DNA from 3 places in the Megamonas sp. genome. Region 1 is predicted to be linked to each of the others. Evidence: riboswitches for the same ligand, from Rfam matches in the RefSeq annotation. Region 1 holds a riboswitch; each other region holds the start of a gene.

Region 1 (6,404 bases):
TACAGAACTAAGTCTCAATTAGTAGCTTAATTAATATGTCCAATATTTTGGGTGCATGTCAATATGATTGCTCTTTTTTTATTATTATTTTACAACAGTAACGTTTACTGCACGAAGTTTGCTAGCATCACGGCTGTCAGCTTCTGTATCAAAAGTAACTTTTTGACCTTCTTCTAAAGTTTTGAAGCCTTCGGAATTGATAGCGGAGAAATGAACGAATAAATCTCCAGATCCGTCATCATTAGTAATGAAGCCATAGCCTTTACCAGAATTAAACCATTTAACTGTACCTGTTCCCATTATAAAATCCTCCTTAGGATATAAAATATAATCAGTGCAGAGGTCAAACTAAAAAACACATAAGAATCTTCCACACTTATTAAGAGGAGGACTAAGACGTGACTTTAATTGTGTTCCAAAACAAGACTGAATATCCTAATAGTAGCATGGGAAGTATAATTTGTCAATTTACAAAATAACACATATCATAATTATTTTTTATAGTTGAATTGATTTTTAGATTTACATATTTACAATAAAATTTGACATAATAAATAGATGATGATATATTTATAAGTCGATAATAAATTTTATAAGTTAAAATCATTTATTTTTCGATATAAAATATAGACATATATATATTATCGAGAGATAAAAATTTTATTTGTCCAGAAAGGGTGATTAGATGAATGGAATAATGTTAGTTGGTTGTGCTATTATAATTTTTTTTCTAGCCTATAGAATTTATGGTCGTTGGTTATTACATACTTGGGGTGTTGATGAAAATGCAAAAACACCTGCTTTTAAATATAATGACGGTCAAGATTTTACACCAGCATCTAAATTTACGGTATTTTCTCATCAATTTTCTTCAATAACAGGTGCAGGTCCTGTAACTGGTCCAATTATTGCAGCTATGTATGGCTGGCTTCCTGCTTTTTTATGGATTATCGTAGGTGGTATTTTCTTTGGAGCAGTACAGGATTTCACTGCATTATATGCTTCTGTGAAAAATGAAGGTAAATCCATGGGTATGTTAATTGAGCATTATATTGGTAAAACAGGCAGACGTTTATTTTTGTTATTCTGTTGGTTATTTACTTTATTAGTAATAGCTGCTTTTGCTGATATAGTAGCGAATACTTTTAATGGATTTAGTAAAGATGGTGCATTAATAACACCAAACGCAGCAGCAGCTTCAATATCCATGTTATTTATTTTTGTAGCTATTTTATTTGGTTTATTCATTAAGAAATTTAAACCGAATGAAAAAGTTCGTCTTGTTTTAGGTATTATTTTATTAATTGCTATGCTTGCTGTGGGTATTGCTTTTCCAATTTATTTAGATAGAATGATTTGGCTCTATGTAGTATTTGTTTATATATTTGCAGCTTCTGTAATGCCTATGTGGATTTTAAAACAGCCTCGCGACTATTTGAGTACATTTTTACTTTTAGCAATGATTGCTGGTGGCGTTATTGGTGTATTAGCAGTAAATCCAACAATTAATATGCCAGCTTTTGTAGGTTTTAATGTAAATGGAAAAGATTTATTCCCAATTTTATTTATAACTATTGCTTGTGGTGCCGTTTCTGGTTTCCATAGCTTAGTATCTTCAGGTACTTCTTCTAAAACTATCTCTAATGAAAAAGATACTTTATTTGTTGGTTATGGTTCTATGCTTGTAGAGTCTGTTTTAGGTGTTGTTTCTTTAGTAATTGTTTGTTCTGCTGCTACTAATGGTCAGTTGCCAGAAGGCACACCTTTCCAGATTTTCTCCACAGCTGTAGCTGGATTTTTTGCTATGTTTGGTATGCCACATGATATAGCAAATTGTATCTTGACTATGTGTGTATCAGCTTTAGCACTTACTTCATTAGATGCAGTAGCTCGTATTGGCCGTATGTCTTTTCAAGAATTATTCAGCGTAGATGAAGGTCAAGAAATGAGTTTTGTACAAAAATTATGTACAAATAAATATTTTGCTACATTTATAACTTTATTTATTGGTTATTTATTATGCCTTGGTGGTTATATGAATATTTGGCCATTATTTGGTGCTGCTAATCAGTTATTGTCTGCATTGGTGCTTATCTCTTTGGCTGTATTCTTAAAAACAACTGGAAGAAAAGGTTTTATGCTTTATATTCCAATGGTAGTTATGTTCTGCGTTACTATGACAGCTTTAGTAGAAGCTGTATATGCAATTGTTGTAAAATTATCTATGGGACAATTTGTTTTTGCTGTAGATGGATTACAATTAATTATTGCACTTGCTTTGATGATACTTGCAGTTTCTGTAGCAATTCATTGTGGTAAAGAACTTGTTAGTGCTAAGAAAAATATAGAAACTAATATATAAATCAATAAATTTAATAAAAATCCCTATAATTAAGAAATGTGTCCAGGATTTTTGGGACATATCATTTCCATAATTATAGGGATTTTTTTAGATTTCTTTGTTATCAATAGCAGTTTCGAGAGCTATTTTAATCATATCATTAAAGGATTGTTCACGTTCTTTAGCTGTAGTTTCTTCACCTGTAAATAAGTGATTACTTACAGTAAATACGCCAAGTGCTTGTACATTATAACGAGCAGCAAGCATATAAAGAGCAGAAGTTTCCATTTCTACAGCAAGACAGCCGTATTGGATTAATTTTTGTAAATCAACTTCTTCATCATAGAAACGGTCTTGACAATATACGTTACCAATTTTCACAGGAATGTTTAATTTTTTAGCATGGTGATATGCTTTGCCTAATAATTCAAAATCAGCAAGTGGAGCATAATGAAGTCCATCACCAAAAGTGCGAACAATAATGCCACTATCAGTAGTTGTTCCTTGAGCGATAACAACATCACGAACATGAACATCATCTTTTAAACCACCACAAGTACCAACGCGAATTAATTTTTTTGCATGGTAATCGCAGATTAATTCATGTGCATAGATAGAAATAGAAGGAATACCCATACCAGTGCCTTGGATAGAAACTTTATGACCTTTATATGTTCCAGTATAGCCAAACATATTGCGAATATGATTGTAGCAGACAGGATTTTCTAGAAATTTTTCAGCGATGTATTTTGCACGTAATGGGTCGCCAGGAAGTAAAACGACATCAGCAACTTCTCCAATTTTGGCTTCAATATGATTACTCATAACAATACCTTCTTTCATCAATAATTTTATGAGATATAAGAATATCTATAAAAATTTTATCATAATGAATGAAAAAATGCAGGGATTATCCTGCATTTTTAAATTAACAATGTTCGATTGTAGCACCGAGGTATTTATTGACGATTTCAACAGCACAATAATCGCCACACATAGAGCAAGCAGTTGTGCCTTCTGGATTGCGTGAAGCGCGTCTTTGACGTGCTGTCTGTGGGTCGATAGCTAAATTCATTTGTTCTTCCCAATCAAGTTTTTTACGAGCTTTAGCCATATTTAAATCCCAATCTTTTGCACCTGGTACATTTTTTACGATATCAGCAGCATGAGCGGCAATTCTAGTTACAATAACACCATCTTTTACATCTTGAACATTTGGTAAAGCAAGATGTTCGGCTGGAGTTACATAGCAAAGGAAATCCGCACCACAAGATGCTGCCATAGTACCACCGATTGCAGCAGTGATATGGTCATATCCAGGAGCAATATCAGTAACAAGTGGACCAAGAACGTAAAATGGAGCATTATGACAAATGCTTTTTTGCAATTTCATATTTGTAGCTATTTGGTCAAATGGTACATGACCTGGACCTTCGACCATGACTTGTACACCTCTATCCCAAGCGCGTTTTACAAGTCCACCTAAATTTAAAAGTTCTTGAATTTGAGCATGGTCAGTAGCATCAGCAAGACAGCCAGGACGAAGACCATCGCCAAGACTCATAGTAACATCATATTTTGCACAGATATCTAAGATATCATCATAGCGTTCATAAAGTGGATTATTTTTTTCATTATAGAGCATCCAACCTGTGATGAATGAACCACCGCGACTAACTACGTCCATATAACGACCTTCTGCTTTCATGCGATTGATTACATCCATAGTTACACCGCAGTGAATAGTCATGAAATCAGCACCATCTTTGGCTTGTTTTTCAATGGCATGAAGTAAATCTTCTTCAGTCATTTTCACGACAGCACCATGAGCTTTGATGGCATCAACTGTTGCTTGATAAATTGGCACAGTTCCTACCATTACAGTGGAATGTTTTAAAATAGCTTGACGAGAAGCATCAATATTATTTCCTGTGCTTAAATCCATTACAGAATGAGCACCAGATGCGATAGCGACATTTAATTTTTCGATTTCAGGAGTTGGGTCAGGAAAAGCACTAGATGTGCCGATATTAGCATTTACTTTAGTACAAAGTCCTTCGCCTACACCATAAGGGTGTAAATTTTGATGATTGATATTAGCACAAATAGCGATAGTACCATTGGCAACACGTTCACGAAGAGTTTCAATATCCATTTTTTCTTCTTGAGCTACGATTTTCATTTCATCAGTGATTTTACCAGCTCTAGCTGATTGCATTTGTGTCATTGTCATAATTTTGCCTCCATAATATAAGAAGTGATAAATGGCAAAAAAATAAGCAGATATGCAAAGAAAGTTGCAAATCTGCCTTGATAATCATTTATTTGCCACTTCCCTACGTTGGTCTTAACCAAACCAGGTTCTAAGGGTCGGAATATTTCCTCTCAGCTTCAAAAGCACCCCTAGTGGATTTTTTTCAATTTTTTTTTATTATAAAATATTTAGTAAGAAAAAACAAGATTTAATTAAAATTTAGCATCATGAAGCCAAATATATCGTTCATCTTCATTACAATTTTGACGGAGCCAAGGATTATTATCAAAATGACGAATCATCCAACAAGTATACATTAAAAAACCTGGAGCTACAGCTTGTGGATGAGTTTTGCTGTCAGCGATAGCGGCAAAACTACCATCAATGCTTTTAAATACATCATTTCCGATAAAACTAGCACCAAAACCTTCTGGTCTATCAAATTTGAAATAGTAAACTTCAGGTTGTGGGTGATAATGTGGTAAGTAGCCAGACCAATTACCTCTATCATTAATTACTTCACCTAAAACCATATTAGAATAAGGTGCTGTGTCATAATCAAAAATAGTATTAACTTGACGTTGAGCAGTGTTACCGAATTTTCCTGCACAAGAATATCCCCAAGGAACATCTTTTGGAGCATATAATTTAGCAGGGAATTGTTTTTCGTTTTTTGTGCATTGAACAAGAATTTCTGCATCGCTGTTTGCTTTAACAATTACTTTTGTATTACTGCAAACGTGAACGCACCAGGGACCTTCAGTAAAAACATCTTTTCTAGATACAGTTTTTTCTTGTCCATCAAAAATATAAGTGATTTTACCAGCTAAGAGTAGTATGGCAATTTCTTCACCTTCACGGCAGAAAATTCTTTCTTCATCAGCTTTAATTTTATAGACACGAATATCCATTAGCATATTACTATATTCATTATTGTAAGTAGTAAGAATTTGTTCGCCAGAAGCATTGAATTCTGGATAACCAAATGATTTATACATGAAAATATCTCCTTTATAATAAATTTATCAATAAGTGATGATTATTTTATGGTTATATTATAAATGTTTTAAAGTTCAATATCAACAATATATAATCAATATATAATCAATATATAATCAATATATAATAAGATTAATAAACTTATTAATAAAAAGTTTCTATAATAAATGTTGAAGTAAAAGAATTTTTTTATCTTGATATTTTTGATAAAGGGCAATAAAAAAGGATATTAATCATAATTATTATGATTAATATCCGTTATTTTTATAAATGGTGCGACTGGCGTGAGTCGAACACGCGACCCTTCGCTTAGGAGGCGAATGCTCTATCCGTCTGAGCTACAGCCGCAATTTCAATCTAAATTAGTTAGATGAATTTAATAAGCTAAATTTTAGCATAACTAAAACTAAGTCGCAAATTTTAATTTATAGGAGCTCCAATAGGACCTACAGAGCCAATAGGATTTGTAACGCCACTAGCAGCTGGTGATGTTGTAGTAGAGTTTACAGGTGTAGTAGGTGTTGGAGTTGTAGTAGTTGCTGTTGTGTTTGTTGGAACAGTAGCTGTTGTTGCTGTTTTATTGATTTGATAACGTGTTGCCCATTCAGGATATTTATTAGCATAATATCTTATTTTCTTGAATTCTACATCTTCTGTGCTTTCAGGAATGATAGAATGCATATTTTTGTCGAGATTAGGTGTTTTATCAATCCAATTTGTATCAGGAGACCAGAAATTATATTTTAATGTTCTAGCTGTTAAATTTTTGACGTTATATTCTTTTTTCATGAATTGGATAGAGGAAACATT
Region 2 (6,404 bases), on a different contig from region 1:
ATAACGCTGATGATCTCTCATTGGAGTCATTACTGCTTCTTTTGGTAATTTAAGATATTTATCTTCAAAAGTTCCGCAAAGTGCTGTTGGATATTCTACAAGATAAATTACTTCTTCTAATAAATCTTCAGTGATTTCTGCATGACCATTATGAGCTTTTGCAATTTCTTCAATCTGTGCTTTGATGATATCGCGACGTTTTTCTTGGTCTACAATAATAAATGCATCTTTACAAGCTTGTTCATAATCACTTGCTTTATTGATTGTGAAATCGCCTTCACTTAAGAAACGATGACCACGAGATACGCGACCAGATTTTACATTAGCTACTGTAAAATCAATTACTTCTTCATCATACAAAGCTACGAGCCAACGAAGTGGACGTACAAAGCGGAAATCTAAATCGCCCCAACGCATATTTTTAGGGAAATTCAAGCCTTCTACTAATTCTTTTAATAAAGTAGGTAAAAGTTCTACAGTCTGTTTGCCTTCTTCACTAGAAACAGCATATACATAACCATCTTTTACTACTAAATCAGCAACATCTACTTTTTTGCCACGAGCAAAACCGATAGCTGCTTTTGTAGGATTGCCATCTTTATCAAAAGCGATAGCAGTAGATGGGCCTTTATATTCACTAGATGCACCTTGCTGAGTTTCTGCAAGATTTTTTACTAAAAGTGCAGTTCTGCGAGGTGTACCAAGAGTTGTTACTTCATCAAAATCAAGACGCATTTCTTGAAATTTTGCAGTTGCTTTTTCTTTTAATTGAGCTAAAATTCCTGGCATAAAATGAGCAGGAACTTCTTCTGTACCAATTTCTAATAATAAATCTTTAGCCATTATTATTTTGCTCCTTTCTTCAAGAGAGGATAGCCGAGTTCTTCACGCTGTTTTAAATAACATTGAGCACAAAGACGAGCAAGATTACGTACACGAGAAATAAACGCTGTACGTTCAGATACGCTGATTGCTCCACGAGAATCAAGCAAGTTAAATGTATGAGAACATTTCAATACATAATCATATGCTGGATGAACATAGCCAAGCTCAATTACGCGAACAGCTTCTTTTTCGTATTTATCGAAAAGGTCAAATAAAAGAGCAGTATCTGCAAGTTCAAAGTTATAAGTGGATTGTTCAAATTCATTTTGATGGAATACATCACCATAAGTGTATGTGCCATTCCAATCAATATCATAAACATTTTCTTTTTCTTGAATATACATTGCAATACGTTCAAGACCATAAGTAATTTCAGAAGCTACAGGTTTTACATCAACACTACCTACTTGTTGGAAATAAGTAAACTGTGTGATTTCCATACCATCGAGCCAAACTTCCCAACCAAGACCCCAAGCACCAAGTGTTGGAGATTCCCAGTTATCTTCAACAAAACGGATATCATGTTCTTTTTCATTGATACCGAGTTTTGCTAAGCTCTGTAAATAAAGTTCCTGAATATTATCAGGAGATGGTTTCATAATTACCTGGAATTGATGATGTTGGAATAAACGGTTAGGATTTTCACCATAACGACCATCAGCTGGACGACGAGATGGTTCTACATATGCTACATGCCAAGGTTCAGGGCCAAGTACACGTAAAAATGTAGAAGGGTTCATAGTACCTGCACCTTTTTCCACGTCATAAGGTTGAGCTAAAATACAGCCTTGCTTAGACCAAAATTCCTGCAAAGTCAGGATAATTTCCTGAAATGTCATAAATATACCTCCTTGATATTCATGGGCGACAAAATAAAAAATCTCGCCCATGTAACAACAAAATGTTACAGGGACGAGATGTATTCCCGCGGTTCCACCCTGATTGACTTAAATATATTTAAGTCCTCTTTAGAATGTTATTTATTATTATAAAGCTCCCTAGCGCCATTCACTTTTTGTAGTCTTACACCATCACTACTCGCTGATTAAAGTTACTTTTCTAGTTCATTGCTGTACATAAAGTCTAGCAAAAGAAAAAATCCTTGTCAATATATTTATGTTGTTTACTTTTAGATTTATGGCTAAATAATAAAATACTTTTAATATTTCTTATTCAAACTAAATTTTTTTGCCCCAATCAATTGATTAACAAAAATATTAATAATGGCTATAGCTAACATAACTGGCACAGTAATCCCAATAAATGTGCTATAATCAATCAACAATTCATAAGCTATAAAACCAATTAACCATAAAAGACAATTTTTACCAGTGATAAATGAATTTTGATGATAAATATTATGACTAAAGAAATATTCAGAAAAAGCAATAGCAAATAACGGTGCAAAAGTTGCTGCTATAAAATAAAGGAAAGTTTCATATTGTTCCATAGATAAGAAAATAGCAAGCAATGTAGAAATTATACATACAAAAAATGCTGTATATTTTACATCTAATTGATTACTGATATGATTTAAACAAATACTTGAAGAATTTATCGTAATGAAATTAGTTGTTACTGTAGATAATAAAATAACAACTAAAGAAATAACACCCAATCCAGATAACATAAAAATATCACAAATATCTGTTATACCATAATGAACAGCACTACCTAAACCAATTGTATACATTAAAATACTGCCAAAACAATATGCCACTACACAGCTCACTGTACCTGTAGATTGATTTTTAAGTGTTCTTGTATAATCTGAAATAACTGGCATCCATGATAAACACATAGCAATATTCAATTCTACCGCCATGCCAAAACTCATACTTTCATCTAAGGAAGTTACCACTTCATTTGCAGAAACTACCGCCCCAAAACCTAAATATAAAGAAGCAAGCAATAAACAAAGCATTACTACTTTATTTATCTTACTTACAAAATCCATTGTACTAAAAATCCAAATGCAAGGAAAAAGACCTATGATAATTGTCCATAAAATAGTATTTTCTCCTATATTCCATAAAGATGCCATTAATTTATTGAAAGCTTGTGCCCCAATGATGGTCATTATAGAAGTCCAACCTATTAATTGAATAGTATTTAATAGAGAGAAACTAACAGAACCCAACTTACCAAAAGATAAATTAATACTTTCAGAAGCACTGCAACGTTTATTAGCACCGATAATCCCTGCTAAATAAAGAATAATTCCGCCAATTACATGACCTACTAAAATAGCTAAAAATCCATCTTTCATGCCAAGTGGTGCTAAAAAAGTTCCTGTCATGATTTCAGCCACAGAAACTGCTGTACCAAACCAAATCAATGATACATTAAAACTAGAATTATTTGTTGATGTAAAAAATGTAGACAAAAAATCACCTCATAAAAAATAAAAATATTTAAAAATAAAAAAAGGAAATAGCCATGCCATTTCCTTGAAAATACGTAATCAAACTAATATTTCCCTACGTTGGCATTATCCAAATCAGGTCATAGGTCGAAGTTCACAACTTCCTCTCAGCCTGTCTACAAGCTCCCTTTTTCATATTCTGCCTTTAATATAAATTATCCTAAAATATTTGTCAAATTCTCGAAAAATCTCCAAAAAATATATTGCATAGCCCATTTTTATATGATAAAATAGCCTAGTATGCAACAAACGGTCCGCTGTGAGATATTCTTATATGAACGTTTGAATTAAGGAGGAAAAATAATGAATATTATTCAGGCTTTAGAACAGGAACAATTACGTAACGATATCCCTAAATTTATCCCTGGCGATAGCGTTCGCGTACATGTAAAAGTAGTTGAAGGATCCAACGAACGTATTCAGATGTTCGAAGGTGTTGTAATCGCTCGCCAAGGTTCTGGCGTTCGTGAAAACTTCACAGTAAGAAGAATTTCTTATGGTGTTGGTATTGAACGTACTTTCCCAGTACATTCCCCACGCCTTGCAAAAATCGAAGTTACTCGTAGAGGTATTGTTCGTAGAGCAAAACTTTATTATCTTCGTAACCTTACTGGTAAAGCTGCTCGTATTAAAGAAAGACGCTAATATCTTCATAAGAGGGACTGCCTATGGCAAGTCCCTTTTGTTTTATTAGTATGTTCTAGTAGAGGGAGGATTATCATGGCTGATAAAAAAGAGTCATCTTTAGGTAGTGAAATTAAAGATTGGGTTATTTCCATAGCTATCGCTGTTGTTTTAGCCTTATTCATTCGTCATTTTGTAGTAGAGTTATATTTAGTTGATGGACCTTCTATGCGTCCGACATTACAAAATCAAGAGCGTTTAGTCGTTAATAAATTTATTTATAATTTACATGATCCTGAACGTGGTGATATCTTAGTATTCCAATATCCAAAAGATCCTAGCCGTGATTTTATCAAACGTGTAATTGCAATTCCTGGAGATACTATTGAAATCAAAGATGGTCATGTTTATGTAAATGGTGAATTAAAAAATGAACCATATATCTTAAGCACAACTAGAGGGGATTATCCACTGGCTACTGTACCAGAAGGACATATTTTCGTAATGGGCGATAACCGCAATAATTCCGAAGATAGTCGTTTCGCTGATGTAGGCATGGTACCATTTGATTTAATCAAAGGTAAAGCAATACTCATCTTCTGGCCACTTGATAAATTAAGAACATTACCATGATAATAACGAAAAGGTACCTATGAAATATTTTGTAGGTACCTTTTTTATTTTATAAAATCTATTTATTATTTATATGTCTAGCTAAAGCTTGTTGCCAAACTTCTTGAAGCATCGGCAAACGAAATTTAGCATTTGCTGGACTTGTAGATGGCAAAGTATAAAAAGTATATGTTTTATCTTTTAAAATATCTTTATTATATTTCTTAAAGCACTGAAAAGATTTTCCGCCATTAAAACAAATAGTTTTTATTTTAGGATATTTGGCAAATAAAGCTTTAAAATCATTTGGCACTTCATCGCAAATAGCACTATCTAAACTACCTTCTCGAATACAAGAATCTATAGAGTCCCAAAGAGCAATATGATTTTTTCTCAATAATTCTAATCGCTCTTGATAAATAGTTGGTATTATTCCTTCATTAAAAAATATAGCCATTAATTTCCAAAATCTATTTTGAGGATGAGCATAATATTGTTGCTGTTCCAAAGATTTCACACTTGGCATTGAACCTAAGATAATAGTTGTACAATTTTCATCAATGGATGGAGCAAATCCTATGAGTCTTTCCATAAATAAAATCACCTCTATTCTATTATAATATAAAGATTTTTAGTATAGATAAAAAATTTTTAAAAATAAATGTCAAAAAGTCAAAATAATGTTTGACAATTTGACTTTTAGCTTTTATAATATGTTTTGTAAGCAAATATAAAACTAAAGTATAACATAAATTATTACTTTAATATTTATATTTACTGTATTATTGTTTTTATACTATTATTAATTGAAATGTTACTCATCATGACTTGGAGGTATAAATCATGGGTGAAGAAAAATATACACAAAAAGTTTTAGAAGCTATGCAATCTGCACAGCAAGAAGCAGCTCTTCGCTATCATCAAGAAATTACATCTGCTCATGTTCTTTCTGCTTTAATAAAAGAACCAGAAGGTTTACTTGCAACTATTTTTGCTGAATGTCGAGTAGATTTACCTATGCTCAAAGCAAAACTAGAACAAATGCTCAAAAAAATTCCTAGCGTAAAAGGTCAAAGTCGCTTAGGTATGAGTACAGAAATGGTTCGTGTATTAGGCAGAGCAGCAAAACTTGCTGAAAACATGAATGATGAATATATAAGTACAGAACATTTATTATTGGCTATTGTCAGCGATAGCGATGATGAAATGCAAGCATTATGTAGAGAATTCAATCTACACCAAAATAAAATTCAATCTGTAATTAAATCAGAACGTAAACAAAATGTAAATAGTGATAATCCTGAAAGTGGTTATAAATCACTTGAAAAATACGGTCGTGATTTAACAGCTATGGCAAGAGTTGGTAAACTCGATCCTGTTATTGGCCGTGATGAAGAAATCCGCCGTACTATTGAAATCTTATCTCGTCGTACTAAAAATAATCCAGTATTAATCGGTGAACCTGGTGTTGGTAAAACTGCTATTGTTGAAGGTTTAGCTCGCCGTATCGTAGCAGGTGATGTTCCAGAATCTCTAAAAAATAAAACATTGTATTCTCTTGATATGGGTTCATTAATCGCTGGTGCTAAATATCGTGGTGAATTCGAAGAACGTCTAAAATCTGTATTAAATGAAATCTCTAAATCCGATGGACAGATTTTATTATTCATCGATGAAATTCATACTGTAGTAGGTGCTGGTGCAACTGAAGGTGCTATGGACGCTGGTAACTTATTAAAACCAATGTTAGCACGTGGACAACTCCGCTGTATTGGTGCTACTACTTTAAATGAATACCGTAAATATATTGAAAAAGATACAGCTCTTGAACGTCGTTTCCAACCTGTAATGGTAGGTC
Region 3 (6,404 bases), on a different contig from region 1:
CATTTGCAGTGAATACATTCAAAGTTTAAAAACTTTACAACCATTTTTAGCCATGATGAAGGTAAATGTGGATTTAATGTTTCGCACTGTTTGTTTATTGACGATAAATAATTTGTTTGCCATAGCTGGGGCAAGCATGGGAACTGTTACACTAGCAAGTAATGCTATTATCTTAGAAATCATTTTTATCGTGGTCTACTTTATTGATGGTATGGCAAATGGTGTGAGCGTATTTTCAGGAAAAGCAAAGGGATATAAGGATATAAATTTATTAAATTCAGTATTAAAGATAAGCTTAAGATGTTTAGCTGTATTTATAATTTTTATTTCAGTGATTATGTATATCACTAAATCGTATTTTATAAATATGATGACTGATTTGGCAATTGTGGCTAATTATGCTAACGATTATAGTATCTATCTGATTTTGCATCCAATATGTGCTTGTGTGGGATTGCTTTTATATGGTATGTATACAGGTATTGGTAATACAGCTTCTATCAGAAATATGATGTTTGTCGCTGTGATATTTTTTTATATCTGCCAAAAAATATTGATGTCTTATCTAGGTAATGATGGTATATGGCTAACATATAATTTAACGTATTTATTAGAATCAATTATTCTCATTTTGTATTTACCGTCGTTAAAGAAATATTTTAATTAAAGAAAACCTACTATAGATTACTTTTAAATAAGGTAATTTATAGTAGGTTTATTTTTATAATACGTTATATTGTTTTAAAGCATAAGCTACGCCATCATTATCTACATCTAAAGTGATGAAATCTGCTATCTGTTTTAAATTCTCATTAGCATTTCCCATAGCTATGCCATATTTTACAGCTTCAAGCATTTCCACATCGTTTCCGCCATCACCAAAAGCCATGGCTTCATTGATATCTATACCATAGTAAGCTAAAACTTTTTTGATGCCTGTGCCTTTACCGCCATCTTTAGGAATAATATCTGTAAAATATGGGCACCAACGAACAGCTTTGCAATTTGGCAAATATGGTAAGACTTCTTGTTCTTCATCTTCATTTAAGAAAATATTCAATTGATATGTTTTATGATTGGATACACGACTTACGTCATCAAATGCTCTATCAGGTGCAGTATCTCCTAAAGTTTCTTTTAATTTTGCTAAACGGTCATTATAGAGATTAAAATAAAAATAATCTATTTCCATAAAGCCACAAGCGATATCTTTATCTTTGATGTAATTTGTAAATTGGATTAAATCTTCACGATTTAAATATTCTTCGTGTAAGATTTTCCCTGTACTATCATAACAATATTGACCATTAAAAGTAATATAACCACTGAATAAATCGCCAAATTCATCAATTAAAAATTTCAAGTCATATGGCGGACGACCAGTTGCGATAAATAATTTTATTCCTTTTGCTTTTAAAGTATGTAAAGCTTGTATCGTAGATTCAGGAATTTTATGTGTTTTAAAGCTAACTAAGGTACCATCAATATCAAAGAAAATAGCTTTTATCATCATATCACCGTACTTTCATTAGAATTATAAAATATAAATCAATTATAACAAATTTTAAGCTAGTACGTATATTGTTTTTATGCTATATTATAAACAATAATTATTGACTAGATAAATATAGAAAGAGATGTGAATGATTTTCATGAATGCAACTTTAAAAAATATTACGGCTATGCTTGTTTTTGGTAGTATTGGTTTATTTGTACGCAATATAGAACTTGCAAGTTCACAAATAGCCCTAGTACGTGGTTTTGTAGGTGCTTTTATTTTATTTATTGCTATGGTATGCTTGCACAAAAAAATAAATCGAAATGCTTTGATAAGAAACTTACGCTATTTATTAATAGCTGGCGTAGCTATAGGTTTTAACTGGATTTTTTTATTTCAAGCATATAATTATACAACGATAGCTACAGCAACACTTACATATTATTTAGCACCTACTTTTGTAGTATTATTATCTCCATTTATATTAAAAGAAAGTTTATCTCTCTTTAAAATCATCTGTGTAATTTTATCTTTATTAGGTATGGCATTAGTCGCTGGCATATTCAATGATAACCAATCTGGTGTAAATGATTTTATCGGTGTACTCTATGGAATATCTGCTGCATTATTTTATGCGATTGTAGTCTTAGCAAATAAATTTTTCAAAGATATTTCTGCCATTGATAGCAGTATTGCTCAATTATTATTAGCTTCAATAATTTTATTGCCTTATGTAATCTATCAGGGAAATTCATGGAGTATGAGTGGTTTTTCGTTATTATCTTTGGCTATATTAGGTATTATACATACAGGTATAGCATATCTATTATATTTTTCTTCACTACAAGAATTACCAGCACAAAAAGTTGCTATTTTTAGCTATTTAGACCCAGTAACTGCGATTATTTTATCCACAGTTCTTTTAGCTGAGCCGATGAGTATTTCTCAATGGATTGGGGCGGTTTTGATATTAGGTTCTTTACTTGTCAGTGAGTTGTTCAAGAAAAATAATTAAACTTATTGACAAATGATAATTTATAAATTATATTGTATATATAAATTAATAACAGGGAGCTAGTAAACTGGCTGAGAGGAAGTTGTGAACTTCGACCTATGACCTGATTTGGATAATGCCAACGTAGGATAATAATTATGATGTATTTGCAATTAGAAGAGATGGCATTTTGTCATCTCTTTTTTATTTTAACACACATCTATATATTAATTTTTAAAATCACATAGAGTTGACCATGTGATTGAACAGGAGTTCATGAAGGGGTGCACCACCGCGGGTGTATCTTTTTGTGGACTCCTTTTTTAATAAAATTTCTCAAAAGATAAAAAATAAGGAGGTCTTATTTTGATAATAGTTAATGGACAAAATCAAGAAATATCTTTGCCTATGGATTTAGTTACTTATTTGCAAGAAAATAATTATCCTTTAGATAAGATAGCTATAGAGTTAAATGGTCAAATAGTCCCAAAAGCAAAATATGCGCAAACTATTTTAAATCCTAATGATAAATTAGAAATCGTAACTTTTGTTGGTGGTGGCTGATAATGGCAGACATTTTGGCAAAAGAATTAATTTATCAAACTTTAAATGACCGCCATGGCATAGTCAATCAAGAAAAATTGAACAATGCTAAAGTTGCTATAGCTGGGCTTGGTGGTTTAGGCTCTAATATCGCTGTGGCACTGGCTAGAATAGGTGTAGGTCATTTACATTTAATTGATTTTGACAAAGTAGATATCAGCAATCTCAATAGACAACATTATTTCATCTCACATCTAAATAAATATAAAACGCAAGCTCTAGCCGAGCAATTACAAATGATAAATCCTTATTTAAATATCGTTACTGATTGTATAAAAGTAACAGAAGATAATATTTTTTCATTGTTTAAAGATGAAGATATCATCTGTGAAGCTTTTGACGTTCCTGAAAATAAGGCGATGTTAGTAAATAAGATATTAGAACTTTTCCCCGAAAAATATATCATTTCTGGAAGTGGTATGGCAGGTTTTGGTCATAGCAATGAAATTCATACTCGTAAGGTGATGGGCAAATTTTATATCTGTGGTGATGAAAAAACTGCATTATCCAATGAAAATAGTTTAATGGCTCCTAGAGTAGCTATTTGTGCTGGTCATCAAGCAAATTTAATCACTCAATTGATTTTAGAAAATAATTTATAAAGAAGGTATCATATTATGTGGCAATTAGGAAAACATCAATTCAATTCAAGATTTATTTTAGGTTCTGGTAAATATTCTTTAGAATTAATTCAAGCAGCAATCAATGAAGCAAAAGCTGAAATCGTAACTTTAGCACTTCGCCGTGTAAATAATGGTGGTATGGCTAATATTTTAGATTACATTCCTAAAGATATAGCACTACTCCCTAATACTTCTGGAGCTAGAAATGCTGATGAAGCAATTCGCATAGCTCGTTTATCTAAAGAACTTTGTGGCAGTGATTTAGTAAAAATTGAAATTATGCGTGATAGTAAATATCTTTTACCTGATAATTATGAAACTATCAAAGCTACTGAAGTTTTAGCTAAAGAAGGCTTCACTGTTATGCCTTATATGTATCCAGATTTAAATGTAGCTAGAGATTTAGTAAATGCTGGTGCTAGTTGTGTAATGCCTCTTGGGGCTCCTATCGGCTCTAATAAAGGTTTATGCACAAAAGAATTTATTCAAATTCTCATAGATGAAATCGACTTACCGATTATTGTAGATGCGGGTATCGGTAGACCTTCTCAAGCTTGTGAAGCTATGGAAATGGGTGCCACTGCTATTATGGCTAATACTGCTATAGCAACAGCAGGTGATGTCGTTCGCATGGCAAAAGCTTTTAATTATGCTATTGAAGCAGGACGCCTCGCTTATGAAGCCAAATTAGGTCGTGTAAAAGCACAAGGAGCAAGTGCATCTTCTCCATTGACAGGATTTTTACAAGATTAATTATTAATTTAATCAGTAATAATTGTGAGGTAAGATGAATGAATAAAGATAATCATATTAATGAAAGTATTATTAATGATGAAGTAAGAGCTGAATTAAAAAAAGAACGTATTGACCATATGGCATATTTACCAGATATGGAAGTCATACCTAGCGATATTTTAGATAAGGTTATAGCTGATATGGATAGTTATGATTATGATAAATATACTGCTCAAGATGTACAAACTGCACTTAGTCATGACCACATTACACCAGAAGATTTTAGAGCTTTATTATCTCCAGCAGCACTCCCATTTCTTGAACAGATAGCACAGAAAGCTCAAAAAACTACTAAGAGATTTTTTGGTAATTCTATCTATATGTTCACACCAATATATATTGCCAATTACTGCGAAAATTATTGTATCTATTGTGGTTTTAATTGTCATAATAAAATTAAACGTGCTAAATTGAATTATGATGAAATCGATAAAGAAATGCAGGAAATTGCTAAATCTGGATTGCAGGAAATCTTGATTTTAACAGGTGAAAGTCGCAAACAATCCAGTATAGAATATATAGGTGAAGCTTGTAAAATAGCTAAAAAATATTTCCGTGTTATTGGACTTGAAATTTATCCATTGAATACAGATGAATATGCTTATCTACAAAAATGTGGTGCGGATTATGTAACTGTATTCCAAGAAACATATAATAGTGATAAATATGAAACACTTCATTTAGCTGGACATAAACGTATTTTCCCTTATCGTTTCTATGCTCAAGAAAGAGCAATTCGTGGCGGTATGAGAGGTGTTGGTTTTGCTGCACTTTTAGGCTTAGATGATTTTAGAAAAGACGCTTTGGCTACAGGTATGCATGCATATTATTTACAACAAAAATATCCACATGCAGAGATTGCATTTTCTTGCCCTCGCCTTCGTCCAATTATCAATAATGATAAAATCAATCCTAAAGATGTACATGAAGCACAGCTTTTACAAGTTGTATGTGCTTATCGTTTATTTATGCCATCTGCTAGTATCACTATATCTACTAGAGAATGTGCTAGAGTTCGTGATAATCTCGTAAATATCGCTACTACAAAAATTTCCGCTGGTGTAAGTACCGCCATCGGTGAACATAGCCAAGAAAGCGAAGATAAAGGCGATGCTCAATTTGAAATTGCCGACACTCGTTCTGTAGACGAAGTATATCATGATTTAATTCATAACGGCTTACAGCCAGTTATGGCAGATTATTTATACGTATAGAATATTTTATAAATTAGACACTAGACAAAACTATATTTCTAAAGTACACTTTAATCAAAGTAAATATTTCTCTTTAAGAAAATTTAGGAGGATTTGATTCGTATGCTAATATTAAAAAAGCTATCTTTGCTAGTACTTTTAATATGTTGTTTATGTTTAGTGCCAACTCCTGCTAAAGCAGCTCCTACAGATACTAGTAATTTGGCAATCAGTACGATTACTGGCTTTTTAAATCCCGAAAATGCTGCTATAAGGGATGATTTACTAGAATTATTGAAGGATTCACAGCATAGACAAGAGTTGATTGATTATATTGAAGCTACTAGACCTGTAATTGAAAAATATAAAGGCTATTTTGATACAGCTTCTAATGTAGCTATATGGTCAGAAGAAAATATACCTATTATCGGTCATTTAATAGGTAATGTAGCTATCAGTGTTACTAATTATTTTTATCAACAGGAATTGCAAGAATTAGCGACTACAGAGGTAGCACAAAAATTTGCGGAGCTTCGTCAATCAGGTATAAATATCGAGATAGATATTTTTCAGAGGGCATTATCTAATTATGTTTTAAATGATGGTATAGATTTATCTTTGATTATGAATTTACAAGAAATTATCAATGAAAGATTAGAAGTTCATAATTTTTTAAAGTCTATAATTGAAAGCTCAGA

The links. Region 1 has a riboswitch for thiamine pyrophosphate ahead of thiC (phosphomethylpyrimidine synthase ThiC). Riboswitches for the same ligand answer to the same signal wherever they lie in the genome.
Region 2: linked by a shared signal. The riboswitch ahead of AC5LAX_RS04720 (cytosine permease) and the one ahead of thiC (phosphomethylpyrimidine synthase ThiC) in region 1 are both predicted to bind thiamine pyrophosphate.
Region 3: linked by a shared signal. The riboswitch ahead of thiS (sulfur carrier protein ThiS) and the one ahead of thiC (phosphomethylpyrimidine synthase ThiC) in region 1 are both predicted to bind thiamine pyrophosphate.

Annotation. Positions count from the first base shown of each region.
Region 1 is NZ_CFQVBI010000087.1:19,375-25,778, reverse strand. Features, by position in the region: gene AC5LAX_RS12690 (cold-shock protein) at 85-300, opposite strand; gene AC5LAX_RS12685 (carbon starvation CstA family protein) at 686-2,362, shown strand; gene deoD (purine-nucleoside phosphorylase) at 2,450-3,166, opposite strand; gene thiC (phosphomethylpyrimidine synthase ThiC) at 3,270-4,574, opposite strand; TPP riboswitch at 4,658-4,756, opposite strand; gene AC5LAX_RS12670 (5-deoxy-glucuronate isomerase) at 4,808-5,593, opposite strand; tRNA gene AC5LAX_RS12665 (tRNA-Arg) at 5,866-5,942, opposite strand; gene AC5LAX_RS12660 (hypothetical protein) at 6,015-6,404, opposite strand, start outside.
Region 2 is NZ_CFQVBI010000036.1:37,595-43,998, reverse strand. Features, by position in the region: gene glyS (glycine--tRNA ligase subunit beta) at 1-843, opposite strand, end outside; gene glyQ (glycine--tRNA ligase subunit alpha) at 846-1,724, opposite strand; T-box leader at 1,791-1,962, opposite strand; gene AC5LAX_RS04720 (cytosine permease) at 2,045-3,271, opposite strand; TPP riboswitch at 3,344-3,450, opposite strand; gene rplS (50S ribosomal protein L19) at 3,614-3,955, shown strand; gene lepB (signal peptidase I) at 4,031-4,567, shown strand; gene AC5LAX_RS04705 (DNA-deoxyinosine glycosylase) at 4,626-5,138, opposite strand; gene clpB (ATP-dependent chaperone ClpB) at 5,390-6,404, shown strand, end outside.
Region 3 is NZ_CFQVBI010000065.1:84,017-90,420, reverse strand. Features, by position in the region: gene AC5LAX_RS09285 (MATE family efflux transporter) at 1-667, shown strand, start outside; gene AC5LAX_RS09280 (Cof-type HAD-IIB family hydrolase) at 722-1,513, opposite strand; gene AC5LAX_RS09275 (DMT family transporter) at 1,644-2,513, shown strand; TPP riboswitch at 2,556-2,659, shown strand; gene thiS (sulfur carrier protein ThiS) at 2,859-3,056, shown strand; gene thiF (sulfur carrier protein ThiS adenylyltransferase ThiF) at 3,059-3,697, shown strand; gene AC5LAX_RS09260 (thiazole synthase) at 3,713-4,471, shown strand; gene thiH (2-iminoacetate synthase ThiH) at 4,510-5,727, shown strand; gene AC5LAX_RS09250 (hypothetical protein) at 5,830-6,404, shown strand, end outside.